DNA from 2 places in the Peribacillus sp. NJ11 genome. Region 2 is predicted to be linked to the other one. Evidence: a T-box and tRNA genes for the amino acid it is inferred to sense, from the RefSeq annotation. Region 2 holds a T-box; the other holds one or more tRNA genes.
What was found. A T-box is a leader RNA that pairs with one kind of tRNA and senses whether it is charged. The one in region 2 lies ahead of tyrS (tyrosine--tRNA ligase), so its partner is inferred to be a tRNA-Tyr.
Positions count from the first base shown of each region.

Region 1: it has a tRNA-Tyr gene. The T-box ahead of tyrS (tyrosine--tRNA ligase) is inferred to sense a tRNA for this amino acid. The anticodon was not compared.

Region 1 is NZ_JAUCFO010000001.1:944,491-950,928, forward strand. It holds gene QUF86_RS04495 (CdaR family protein) at 1-127, opposite strand, end outside; gene cdaA (diadenylate cyclase CdaA) at 120-944, opposite strand; gene QUF86_RS04505 (anti-sigma factor family protein) at 1,162-1,785, opposite strand; gene sigW (RNA polymerase sigma factor SigW) at 1,802-2,365, opposite strand; gene QUF86_RS04515 (aspartyl-phosphate phosphatase Spo0E family protein) at 2,538-2,723, shown strand; gene rocF (arginase) at 2,862-3,764, opposite strand; tRNA gene QUF86_RS04525 (tRNA-Ala) at 3,985-4,060, opposite strand; tRNA gene QUF86_RS04530 (tRNA-Gly) at 4,082-4,153, opposite strand; tRNA gene QUF86_RS04535 (tRNA-Gln) at 4,157-4,231, opposite strand; tRNA gene QUF86_RS04540 (tRNA-Tyr) at 4,336-4,419, opposite strand; tRNA gene QUF86_RS04545 (tRNA-Thr) at 4,438-4,513, opposite strand; tRNA gene QUF86_RS04550 (tRNA-Val) at 4,528-4,603, opposite strand; tRNA gene QUF86_RS04555 (tRNA-Glu) at 4,622-4,696, opposite strand; tRNA gene QUF86_RS04560 (tRNA-Thr) at 4,728-4,800, opposite strand; tRNA gene QUF86_RS04565 (tRNA-Asn) at 4,804-4,878, opposite strand; rRNA gene rrf (5S ribosomal RNA) at 4,924-5,039, opposite strand; rRNA gene QUF86_RS04575 (23S ribosomal RNA) at 5,104-6,438, opposite strand, start outside.
Region 2 is NZ_JAUCFO010000001.1:2,609,429-2,615,866, forward strand. It holds gene acsA (acetate--CoA ligase) at 1-395, shown strand, start outside; gene QUF86_RS12895 (transglycosylase domain-containing protein) at 557-3,565, opposite strand; T-box leader at 3,715-3,931, shown strand; gene tyrS (tyrosine--tRNA ligase) at 3,998-5,254, shown strand; gene rpsD (30S ribosomal protein S4) at 5,354-5,956, opposite strand; gene QUF86_RS12910 (GAF domain-containing protein) at 6,335-6,438, opposite strand, start outside.

The DNA of each region.
Region 1 (6,438 bases), 1.7 Mb from region 2:
GGGCCGTCGATAAACCAAGGGATTTTTTATCCGACTCCATCTCAAAGTTAATGGAAATGAACAAAAGTGCTGCCAAGGCAAAAGCTACGATTCTCATAAACCAAGCGCTATTGGTGAATTTATCCATTCTTTTTCCCCCTCCAGTTAAAGATGCTTGAGGAAGTTGATTTGATGTTTTCCACTACCAGTTCACTTGTAAGCATGGCCCTAAATGATTCTTGATTCAAATCCCGGTAAAGTTCCCCGTTTTTAGTGACGGATATCCCTCCCGTTTCTTCTGAAACGACAATCGTAAGACTATCCGTAACTTCACTCATGCCTATGGCTGCCCTATGCCGTGTGCCAAGCTCCTTTGATATGAATGGACTCTCTGATAATGGCAAGTAGCAAGCTGCAGCCGCCACCTGGTTATTTTGTAAAATAACTGCGCCATCATGGAGCGGCGTATTAGGGATGAAAATATTAATGAGCAGTTCTGAAGAAATATAGGATTTTAGGGGTATTCCCGTTTCAACATAATCCCCCAGCTCCGTACCCTTCTCTATCGTAATCAAGGCCCCAATCCGCCTTTTTGCCATATAAGTGGACGCCTTTAGGATTTCTTCGACTAAACGCTCTTGCTGATTCTCTTCTGGAACGGTGCCCCTTGCAAAGAGCTTCCCGCGTCCTAATTGTTCAAGTGCCCTTCTCAGTTCAGGTTGAAAAATGACGAGAATCGCCAATACTCCCCAATTCATGACTTGTGCCATTAACCATCCGAGTGTATTGAAACCAAACAGGTTGCTTAAGCTTTTTACAATGACAATTACAAAAATTCCTTTTAGCAGCTGAATAGCCTTCGTGCCTCGAATAATAGTTAACAATTTATATATCACAAACCATACAAGGAGAATATCAATGAAATTTACTACATAGTCCCAAACAGTCAAATTGGTTAAAGACATGTTGTTTCCTCCAGTCAGTATTACTCCAAATACCAATTACAATCTTTATACGATAACCTTAATAGTATACCATTTTTTAAATGATACATCTAAAAACTAGTGTGGGAAATTTACATGGCAAGAACGAACCATGCAAAATGGTTCCCTTCCCTTAAAAAAATAAAGCTGAGCGAAGTCACCGTATATGAAAACGATGCTCTCCTCCCAGCTCTATTCCTTATTCATTTTTTTCCTCTTTAGCAGGAACCAACGAGGTTGCAGTATCCTTTACTTTATACCACATCCACTCAAAAGCTTGGTCAATAACATGGATGCTCCCAGTCACATTCCCTGCCTTAGACATATATTTATGCCCATTTATGACTGTCACATCTCCCTCTACTTCACCATCTATTTGAATGTTGCCATTTTGAACTACCACATCACCCTTGATTGTCTCACCCGCAGGCACAATCACCGTTTCACCTGCGACCACTAAGTTAGGCTGCTTTGATACTGAAAAATGTTCGTCCTGATTATAAGTGGAAAAAACAGATCCTGTCATCAATATGATGAACATCGCTGCCGCTGTCATGAAGGGATGGCTTTTGAACCAACGTTTGGCGCCCGTTGTTTTCGTTTCCTTTGGCAATTGAGCCATAACCTTTGCTGTAAAGTCATCCGGTGCCTTAATATGGGAAGTGCTTTGTACAAGAGCGACCGCCTTTTTCATTTCATGAAAGTAATTCCGGCATTCAGCACAGTTGTGCAAGTGCTCCCGTAAAACTTCTTTATGCTCCGGTTTGATGTCCTCATCTAAATAATCATGCATATATTCAATGATTTCCTCATGGCAGTTCATTTTTCTCACCTTCTTTTTATAAATGGCGTAGTTGTTTACGCAAGGCTTCCCGACCACGATGTATTCTCGTCTTAACCGTACCGACTGGCAAATCTAATATTTCACTGATTTCCTTTAAAGATAACTCTTCAATATACTTCAATACGATAACCGATCGGTATTTCTCGGGCAATTTCATTATTTCCACTTGAATGGTTTCCTGTAGTTCTAAAGATTCAACTTCTTCCTCGGGTTTCGCCATATCTGATGCTATTTGGGAATACATATTCAATCCCTCTGTCCCTGCCACCTCTGCATCTAGATAGTAATCCGGCTTTTTCTTGCGAAGGCGGTCAATACAAAGATTGGTCGCAATCCGATATAACCATGTAGAAAATTTCATTTGTATATTGAAACTACGAATATTCACGAAGGCCCTTACAAAGGCCTCTTGTGCCAAATCCTCTGCTTCTTGCCTGTTTCCGAGCATCCTGAAACATATCTGGAAAACTTTGTCCTTGTAAATTTCGACAATTTCCCCAAATGCATTATGGTCTCCCTTTAATACTTGATTAATTCTCTCTTTAATGAGTGCATCCATTTTCCGGTATTACCCCCGCTCATGCGGCTATACGATTACTACGAATCGTAAGCTAAAAGGTTTCAAAAATTTAATACATTAATTTTAACAAAGTTTTACATTTAATGTTTAAGAAAAAAAGAACAGGGCTATATAGTAAGAAATTGTAAAATTCGAGGGAGTGAATCTCTATATGACTGCTGAACAAATTTTAGACCATATTGAACAATACAGACAGAAGATGATGATTTTGGCTTCCCGTTCTTCGATGGTTGATAATGAAGTTATTGAAGTTAGCAGCAAACTGGATACTTTAATCAACGAATACCTCCATTTAACTAAAAATGGAGATCTCACACACCGACGTGCTCTTAAGTGAATATGGATATGGGATTGCAACCATCTATTTATAGATATGTTCATGTTACATACACCCTGGAAAATAAACCTACGTCTTCTAGCATATAAAAAACAGTAACCCATTACAAGCCGGTTACTGTTTCTTTTATTTTTTCAGTTATAATAACTTTTCTCCAAATAGCGAACCCATTAGAGCCACCGCAACGATTGCCGTTTTATTCCGCTCATCTAATATGGGGTTCACTTCAACGAATTCAGCTGATGTAATCAAGTTGGCTTCAGCGAGCATTTCCATGGCCAAATGACTTTCCCGGTAACTTATGCCACCAATCACCGGTGTCCCCACTCCGGGAGCATCTGCTGGGTCAACTCCATCCAAATCCAATGAAAGATGGACACCATCCGTTCTTTCCCTTAAATAATCTATGCATTCTTCCATGACCTTTGTCATTCCCATGCGATCGATCTCATGCATCGTAAATACTTTAATCCCTTTATCACGGATAAGTTCTTTTTCCCCTTCATCCAAAGACCTTGCCCCAATTATTACGATGTTTTCCGGTTTCACTTTTGGACCGGAACCATGGATATTGATTAGGTCCGGATGTCCAATTCCAATACTGACAGCTAAGGGCATTCCATGTATATTCCCCGATGGCGAGGTTTCTTCCGTATTTAAATCCCCATGTGCGTCATACCAAATCACACCTACATTTTCATAGTGCTTTGCGACTCCCGCCAGTGTTCCTATAGCTATTGAATGGTCTCCTCCCAATACAAGCGGGAAGGAACCACCTTCTATTATTTCATCAACCCTTGCAGCTAACAGGGCGTTACCCTTTGCAACAAGCGATAAGTTTTTCAGGTTGGTCCCAGGCTTATTTGCATTTTCAGGCCGTCCTACAATTATATCTCCTAAATCCTCTACTTCTATATTTAACTGTTCAAGACGCTCGAAAATATCTGCGCAGCGAATGGCACTAGGTCCCATATCCACGCCCCGCCTTGCTTGACCAAGGTCCATAGGCAATCCAATGACGGAAATTTTCTGAATAGACATATAATTCCCCCTTTCACCCATTTTATATCGTATATGCCAAGTGGTTCAACTCGACATTTCCATGTATAATGATGCAACCTTTTCATACCTAATACGCTTTTTTTATAAGACCTATGAAAAAAAACCTTTCTAGACATAGGTTAACCCAAAAATGCTTTTATACAAAAAAAAGTCTTAAACCATTTTGGCTTAAGACGTAAGTTTTGGTGTATGTAGTTGATGGTGGAGCCTAGCGGGATCGAACCGCTGACCTCCTGCGTGCAAGGCAGGCGCTCTCCCAGCTGAGCTAAGGCCCCTAAGGAATTTAAAATATATTAAGCGGAAGACGGGATTCGAACCCGCGACCCCAACCTTGGCAAGGTTGTATTCTACCACTGAACTACTTCCGCAAATGGCTGGGCTAGAAGGGATCGAACCTTCGCATGACGGAATCAAAATCCGTTGCCTTACCGCTTGGCTATAGCCCAATATATAATATGTAACAATTAATGTTCAACAAAATAAAAAGGTGATAATCATATATTTCCCCATTAATGAGAATATATAACTGATCCACAGGATTTTATTAAAATGGTGGAGGGGGGCAGATTCGAACTGCCGAACCCGAAGGAGCGGATTTACAGTCCGCCGCGTTTAGCCACTTCGCTACCCCTCCGCAATATATGGTTGTAAATGGTGCCGGCAAGAGGACTTGAACCCCCAACCTACTGATTACAAGTCAGTTGCTCTACCAGTTGAGCTACACCGGCAAGTAAAGAATAAATGGTGGAGGATGACGGGATCGAACCGCCGACCCTCTGCTTGTAAGGCAGATGCTCTCCCAGCTGAGCTAATCCTCCGGATTAATGAATTAAGAATGGTGACCCGTACGGGATTCGAACCCGTGTTACCGCCGTGAAAGGGCGGTGTCTTAACCGCTTGACCAACGGGCCGGACTATTTTGTGTACATAGATAGATTGGGAAGCTCCCAAGCGGATTCGAACCGCTGACCTCTTCCTTACCATGGAAGTGCTCTACCTACTGAGCTATGGAAGCATATGGCTCCGCAGGTAGGACTCGAACCTACGACCGTTCGGTTAACAGCCGAATGCTCTACCACTGAGCTACTGCGGAATAATATAATGTTTCCTAAAACCCATTTAAAGATATAAATGAATTGCTTGGCGGCGTCCTACTCTCACAGGGGGAAACCCCCAACTACCATCGGCGCTGAAGAGCTTAACTGCCGTGTTCGGAATGGGAACGGGTGTGACCTCTTCGCTATCGCCACCAAACAATAAAGGAACGTTGTTCCTTCAAAACTAGATAATAAGAAGGTATTTCATTTTTTATAAAGCGTTGGTTAAGTCCTCGATCTATTAGTATCAGTCAGCTCCACATGTCGCCACGCTTCCACCTCTGACCTATCAACCTGATCATCTTTCAGGGATCTTACTAGCTTGCGCCATGGGAAATCTCATCTTGAGGGGGGCTTCATGCTTAGATGCTTTCAGCACTTATCCCGTCCGCACGTAGCTACCCAGCTATGCCTTTGGCAAGACAACTGGTACACCAGCGGTGCGTCCATCCCGGTCCTCTCGTACTAAGGACAGCTCCTCTCAAATTTCCTGCGCCCGCGACGGATAGGGACCGAACTGTCTCACGACGTTCTGAACCCAGCTCGCGTACCGCTTTAATGGGCGAACAGCCCAACCCTTGGGACCGACTACAGCCCCAGGATGCGATGAGCCGACATCGAGGTGCCAAACCTCCCCGTCGATGTGGACTCTTGGGGGAGATAAGCCTGTTATCCCCGGGGTAGCTTTTATCCGTTGAGCGATGGCCCTTCCATGCGGAACCACCGGATCACTAAGCCCGACTTTCGTCCCTGCTCGACTTGTAGGTCTCGCAGTCAAGCTCCCTTGTGCCTTTACACTCTACGAATGATTTCCAACCATTCTGAGGGAACCTTTGGGCGCCTCCGTTACTCTTTAGGAGGCGACCGCCCCAGTCAAACTGCCCACCTGACACTGTCTCCCACCCCGATAAGGGGCGCGGGTTAGAATTTCAATACAGCCAGGGTAGTATCCCACCAACGCCTCCACCGAAGCTAGCGCTCCGGCTTCTCAGGCTCCTACCTATCCTGTACAAGCTGTACCAAAATTCAATATCAGGCTGCAGTAAAGCTCCACGGGGTCTTTCCGTCCTGTCGCGGGTAACCTGCATCTTCACAGGTACTATAATTTCACCGAGTCTCTCGTTGAGACAGTGCCCAGATCGTTACACCTTTCGTGCGGGTCGGAACTTACCCGACAAGGAATTTCGCTACCTTAGGACCGTTATAGTTACGGCCGCCGTTTACTGGGGCTTCGGTTCAAAGCTTCGCTTGCGCTAACCTCTCCCCTTAACCTTCCAGCACCGGGCAGGTGTCAGCCCCTATACTTCGCCTTGCGGCTTCGCAGAGACCTGTGTTTTTGCTAAACAGTCGCCTGGGCCTATTCACTGCGGCTTTTCCGGGCTATTCACCCTAAAAAGCACCCCTTCTCCCGAAGTTACGGGGTCATTTTGCCGAGTTCCTTAACGAGAGTTCTCTCGCACACCTTAGGATTCTCTCCTCGCCTACCTGTGTCGGTTTGCGGTACGGGCACCTTACATCTCACTAGAGGCTTTTCTTGGCAGCGTGGAATCAGGAAC
Region 2 (6,438 bases):
CTTATATGGATGAAGAGGGGTATTTCTGGTTCCAAGGCCGGGTTGATGATGTCATCATGACGGCAGGGGAAAGAGTCGGACCTTTCGAAGTGGAAAGCAAGTTGGTCGAGCATCCAGCCGTAGCTGAAGCGGGGGTCATCGGTAAGCCGGACCCAGTTCGGGGAGAAATAATCAAAGCGTTTATCGCCCTCCGTGACGGATACGATGCAAACGATGAGCTGATTGAAGAAATTCGTCAATTTGTAAAGAATGGTCTCGCAGCACATGCGGCGCCGCGTGAAATTGAATTCAGGGATAAGCTTCCTAAAACAAGGAGCGGAAAAATCATGCGCCGTGTCTTGAAAGCTTGGGAACTGGATCTGCCAACTGGTGATTTATCATCGATGGAGGATTGAAAAGCTGAGTCATACTGATTATTGAGAAGGTAAAAAGGCATCCATGTCAATGCATGGATGCCTTTTTTGGAGTTTGGGTCATTCGCCAAACCAGTGTGGGAGATTAAAATGAAACAGGCTGCCGGGTCATCCCCGACAGCCTGTTTTCCTTCAAAAGAGTGTCATTCTTCCACTTCTTCAGCTTTATCCGTGTCTTGTTCTTTATCGTTGACTGTATTCTGATCTTTGTTGGTTTCCGGATCTTCTTTATCTGTATTGTCTTTGTTTTGCTCTTCGTCTTGAGCTGGCTCTTTATCTTGCTCTTTTTCTATTACTTTTTCCTTTTCTGGTGTAACGTTCACTTCTTTTGAGTCTGGTTTTTTATCTTCGTTAGTTATTTTATCTTTTCCTTGAGCATCTTTATTTTTTGTGGAATCTTCTTTTGAACCTTTCTTTGTTGCGCCGCTTTCAACACGTTGAGAAGGGGCGGATTCTTTACCGACTATGTCCACGGCCGTTACATAATAAGAACCGCCTGAGCCGACTTTGTAAACAAGATTCTCCCCAGCATTGATGCTCGCCACTTTTTTGCCGTCTTTATAGACACGATAACCGACGACATCACCTTCATGATGCAGCCCCCATGTAATCCTATCGTTACTTTTTGTTATGGATAGGGCATCCGGTGCTTTGCCATTATCATTCAATTTCGCTGTCGCCCCGACGACATTTCCCGATTTTTCGCCTCCAGGAATCACGGATCCCGGGTCATCGACATATTTCAATCCGATATCTCCAAAGGAATCGGGATTCAACATGAACCCGCCGCTTGTGAATTCGCCTGGCGTTTGCGGAAGGGCTGCGTAGCGTTTGCTGCCGACTGATACATATTGTCCATTTATGAAACTATCATCTGCCTTGGATGGAGCATATTTGGCGATGAATAAATCTGATTTTACAAGCCCGGCCTTTTGGCATGAACTTGAAGGCAGCAGTCCTGAAACGCCACAGAAGGAACGGCTGACAATTCCGCCCGGCATTTCAAAGCGCTTATCGGGGTCGATTAGTTTAGGATCGACTTTGTATGCGGCATTGATCAAATCTGCCCAATAATACATATTTCGTTTATTATATTCCAGACCATTATAGGTCCCTTGCAAGGATTTCGGTGTGTCATAACCCAGCCATGTACCGAATGATACATTAGGGTTGGTTGCGACGAACCAAGCGTCCCAATAGTTTTGGGAAGTTCCGGTCTTACCTGCCCAATCACTTGAGAAAGCAAGTCGGTTCCTGACCGAAGCGGCCGTCCCGCTGTTCACGACATCACGCATCATATCAAGCGTCAGGTAAGCGGCTTGTGGAGAAAATACTTCCACTGGTTTCGCTTTATGCTGATAGATGACCTTGCCATCTTTCGATACGATTTTATCGATCATATAAGCATCGATGAACTCACCTGAGTTGGCAAATGTGCCGAATGCATTGACGTTTTCTTCAACGGTAACACCTTTTGACATAGCTCCCAATGACATGGAAGGGTTAGAGTAATCTTCTTTCGTCACTGTTGTAAAGCCCATTTTTTCCAAATAGGAAGCTGGACCATGGTTGATTATTTTCATGTAAAAGAGCGCAGCCGGAATATTATAGGAATTCTTCAGGGCTTCACGAGCTGTCGTTACCCCTGTATAGCTTCCGCCGCCATAGTTCCCTGGTCGCCACATTTTTCCTGCTGGAATGGAAATGGGGACGTTGGCCGATACGCTTCCAGGTGAGATCTTTCCTATCTCAATGCCTGGGCCATATACGAGCAGCGGCTTCATCGTTGATCCGTTCGATCGCAGTGATGCGGTTGCATGGTTCGTCTGTTCCCGCTTGAAATCACGGCCACCTACGAAACTGATGATTTTTCCTGTTTTATTTTCGATTAGAATAGCTCCGGCTTCAACGGGCTCACTTACCGTTTTCATTGCTTTTGTATCCGGATCGACGACTTGTGCCGTTTTATCGTATCCGTAATTCGGATAGTTTTTCGTTACTTCCTGCATCTTGTCATAAATCTTTTTATCGATTGTCGTATAAATCTGATAGCCGTTTTGACGTAGCTTACGATCGGCAAGTGCTAGATATTGATTTTTTAAATCATCATTCTTTAAGTCTTTTTCTTCATATCCGTCTTCTTTTGCCAGACTGACAGATAGGATTTCGATGGAGCGTTTTTCTATTTCATAGGTGAGCCATGGGTATTTCTCGGATGGCAGCTCCTTTTTACCGATAAAGTCTTTTGTTATGTCGTATGCGGTTGCTTTATCATATTCATCTTTTGTTATGTATCCATTACTATACATCCGCTTTAAAACGGTTTTCATCCGGTTGATGCCGGGTTCTTGATTTTCTTTCAGTTTCCCTTTCTGGGTATATGGTGTATAACCGAAAGGACTTTGCGGCAATCCAGCAATAAAGGCTGATTGGGGCAGTGTCAGATCTTTGGCCTCCACACCAAAAATACCTTCAGCAGCGGACTCGACACCAGCGATGTTACGACCGGAAGAATTTCGTCCCAAAGTGGAGACGTTTAAGTAGGTTTCCAAAATCTCTTCCTTTTCAAAGAATTTTTCGACCCGGAGTGCAAGAAGGATTTCTTTTGCTTTCCGTTCAAATGATACTTCGTTAGTCAGGACCTGGTTTTTAATGAGCTGCTGTGTTAATGTACTTCCCCCCGATTGGACGGATGCATTAGAAAATTCCTGGTAAATGGCCCGCAGGATTGCTTTCGGGACAACCCCGTCATGTTCATAAAAATACTCATCTTCGGTAGCGATGACGGCATTTTTAAGATGCTCGGACACTTTATCGATGGACACTTCTTCACGCTCAAGGTCACTCTTAAGCTTGCCCAAATATACTTTATCAGCAAAGTATACTTCAGAGGTCTCTTCATAATTGTAGATGTCTTTTTTCAAATCTTCTTTCGAGCGTACCGGCTCATCATTGACGAGGGCAGCGAAATAGCCGGCTCCTACGCCGCCGGCGAATGAGAATCCTAGAATCCCGACAATAATGAGGATCAGCGTTAAATTCCAAATGACTTGGTATGTAACCCGCGCGTTCTTATGTGTTTTTTCATTTTGAAAAAAACGGGTCAGCTGCTTCCATACTGTTTGAAATCTATCTTTTTGATTATTATTCATCGTATCATACCCCCTGAAATCACATATATTATAGCATATAACAGGTAAGGGAAAGGGCATCTTTCTTATTTTTCTAGAATCTGTAAGGGGGATGTTGACAAGAATTCCTATGTATGATAAAAGTTTATTAACAACAATAAATTGATTAAATGATCGCGATGATAGGACCCAGTAGTCAGACTATCCCTGTTTCAGAGAGCCGGTGGTTAGTGGAAATCGGTACAAATGGTATGATGAATTACTTCCTGGAGCATTTGCTGTGAAATGATTAGTAGCAGGAAACGGCTGACGACCGTTATTCGTCTTGAGCGGAGGGCATATTATGTCCTCAAGTTGGGTGGTACCGCGAATTTATTCGTCCCTTCATATTTATGAAGGGGCGTTTTTGTGTGCTTTTTGCGGGGTTTTTCTAAGATGGAGGAGGAATATTTAATGGAATTGCTTAATGACCTCGAGTGGAGAGGGATTATTTATCAACAAACGGATGAAGAAGGTTTTAAGAACCTTTTAGAAAAAGAGAAAATTTCTTTATACTGTGGTGTAGATCCAACTGCGGATAGTATGCATATCGGACACCTATTGCCATTCTTGACGATGCGCCGTTTCCAGCAGCATGGCCATCGCCCCATTGTGCTAGTAGGCGGTGCGACTGGACTTATCGGTGATCCAAGCGGTAAAAAAGAGGAACGCCAGCTGCAAACGTTGGAAAAAGTGCTCTATAATGCCGACTGCCTAAAAGGGCAGCTATCCCACATCTTTGAATTCGATGGTGAAAATGGTGCGGTCATGGTCAATAACTATGACTGGATAGGTAAAATCGATATGGTTACGTTCTTGCGAGATTACGGGAAATACATCGGCATTAACTACATGCTTGCAAAAGATACGGTTGCTTCCCGCTTGGATACGGGAATTTCCTTTACTGAATTTGCGTACACGATCTTACAAGGAATTGATTTCAGTCATTTATACAGCAATTACGACTGTAAATTGCAAATTGGCGGCAGTGATCAATGGGGCAACATTACGACCGGCCTTGAAATGATCCGGAAATCCAATGATGAGGATGCAAAAGCGTTCGGCATGACGATTCCGCTCGTAACGAAAGCGGACGGAACGAAATTCGGTAAAACGGAAGGCGGGGCTATCTGGCTTGATCCGGAAAAAACGACTCCTTACGAATTTTACCAATTCTGGATTAACACAGCGGATGCTGATGTCGTAAAATACTTGAAATTCTTCACATTCCTATCACGTGAGGCGATTGAAGAGTTAGAGCAATCCGTACAGTCCGAACCGCATTTGCGTAAAGCGCAAAAAGCTTTAGGGGAAGAAATGACCCGTTTGATTCATGGTCAGGAAGCTCTTGACCAAGCAATCAAAATCTCTGCCGCCCTATTCAGCGGTGAGGTGAAGAATTTAAGTGCAGCGGAAATCAAATTGGGCTTTAAAGATGTCCCTTCCTTCGATCGTGAAAGCAAGGAAGACATCGGTTTGGTCGATTTAATTGTTGAAGCGAAAATTTCGCCATCAAAGCGTCAAGCCCGTGAAGATATTCAAAATGGGGCAATCTCCATAAATGGGGAGAAAGTGACTGACCTGCAATATGTAGTGACCGAAGCTGCCAAGATTGAAGGGGAGTTCATCCTCGTTCGTCGCGGCAAGAAGAAATACACATTAGTGAAATGATTGTTCAAAGCCCGGCTGAATCCCAGCCGGGCTTTGTCATGCGCTAAAGTGTTTACATGCGAAAAAAAACCCCATCCAAGGATGGGGTTTTCGAAGTTATTAACGAGAGTAGAACTCAACGATAAGAGCTTCGTTAATTTCAGCAGGCAATTCAGAACGTTCTGGTAAACGAGTGAAAGTACCTTCTAATTTCTCAGCATCGAAAGTAAGGAAATCAGGAACGAAGTTAGTTGCTTCAACTGATTCTTTAATGATTGAGAAGTTGCGTGATTTTTCACGAACTGAGATAGTTTGTCCAAGAGACACTTTGTAAGATGGAATGTCTACGCGGCTTCCGTCTACAGTGATGTGACCGTGGTTAACAAGTTGACGTGCTTGACGACGTGTACGAGCTAAACCAAGACGGTAAACTAGGTTGTCAAGACGTGATTCAAGAAGAACCATGAAGTTTTCACCATGTACACCTTTAAGTTTGCCAGCACGGTCGAACATTGAACGGAATTGACGTTCAGTGATTCCGTACATGTGACGAAGTTTTTGTTTCTCTTGTAGTTGCATTCCGTATTCAGAAATTTTTCTACGTTGGTTAGGACCATGTTGTCCTGGAGCATAAGGGCGTTTTTCTAATTCTTTACCAGTACCTGTAAGGGAAATTCCTAAACGACGGGATAGTTTCCAGCTTGGGCCAGTATAACGAGCCATAGGATGACTCCTCCTTTAAATGTTTTTATTTTGGTAAAATAAAAACCGTGTGAATGTACGATCATGACCATTTTGTTTTCATGTACCTTCGCCCTAGCAGCAGAGAGTTACGAGATACACCTCTGTATTGAGGAACAAAATGAGAACATAAAGGCTGTCACATAGGCTGCAATATTTTACACAAGGAGTATTGTATAATATTCTGCTCATTGAGTCAAGGACAGTTACGATTAATTAACGGAAAAGGTGAAAGAGAATAGTAGACGGGAAAATACAATATATTTATATTGCCATGAATCAAGGGGGGACAGGGGACATGTACATGGGGTCCTGTAATGTTCAAAAGGGAGCAGGCGAGGATTGCCGCTCCCTTGAACTTTATAAATGTCTGGAAAGGATATCAGCGAACTTCTCCAGTCCTTGTTGATCGATTTCGTCAAATCGGTCCGTGACCGGGCTGTCGATATCGAGTACTCCGATCA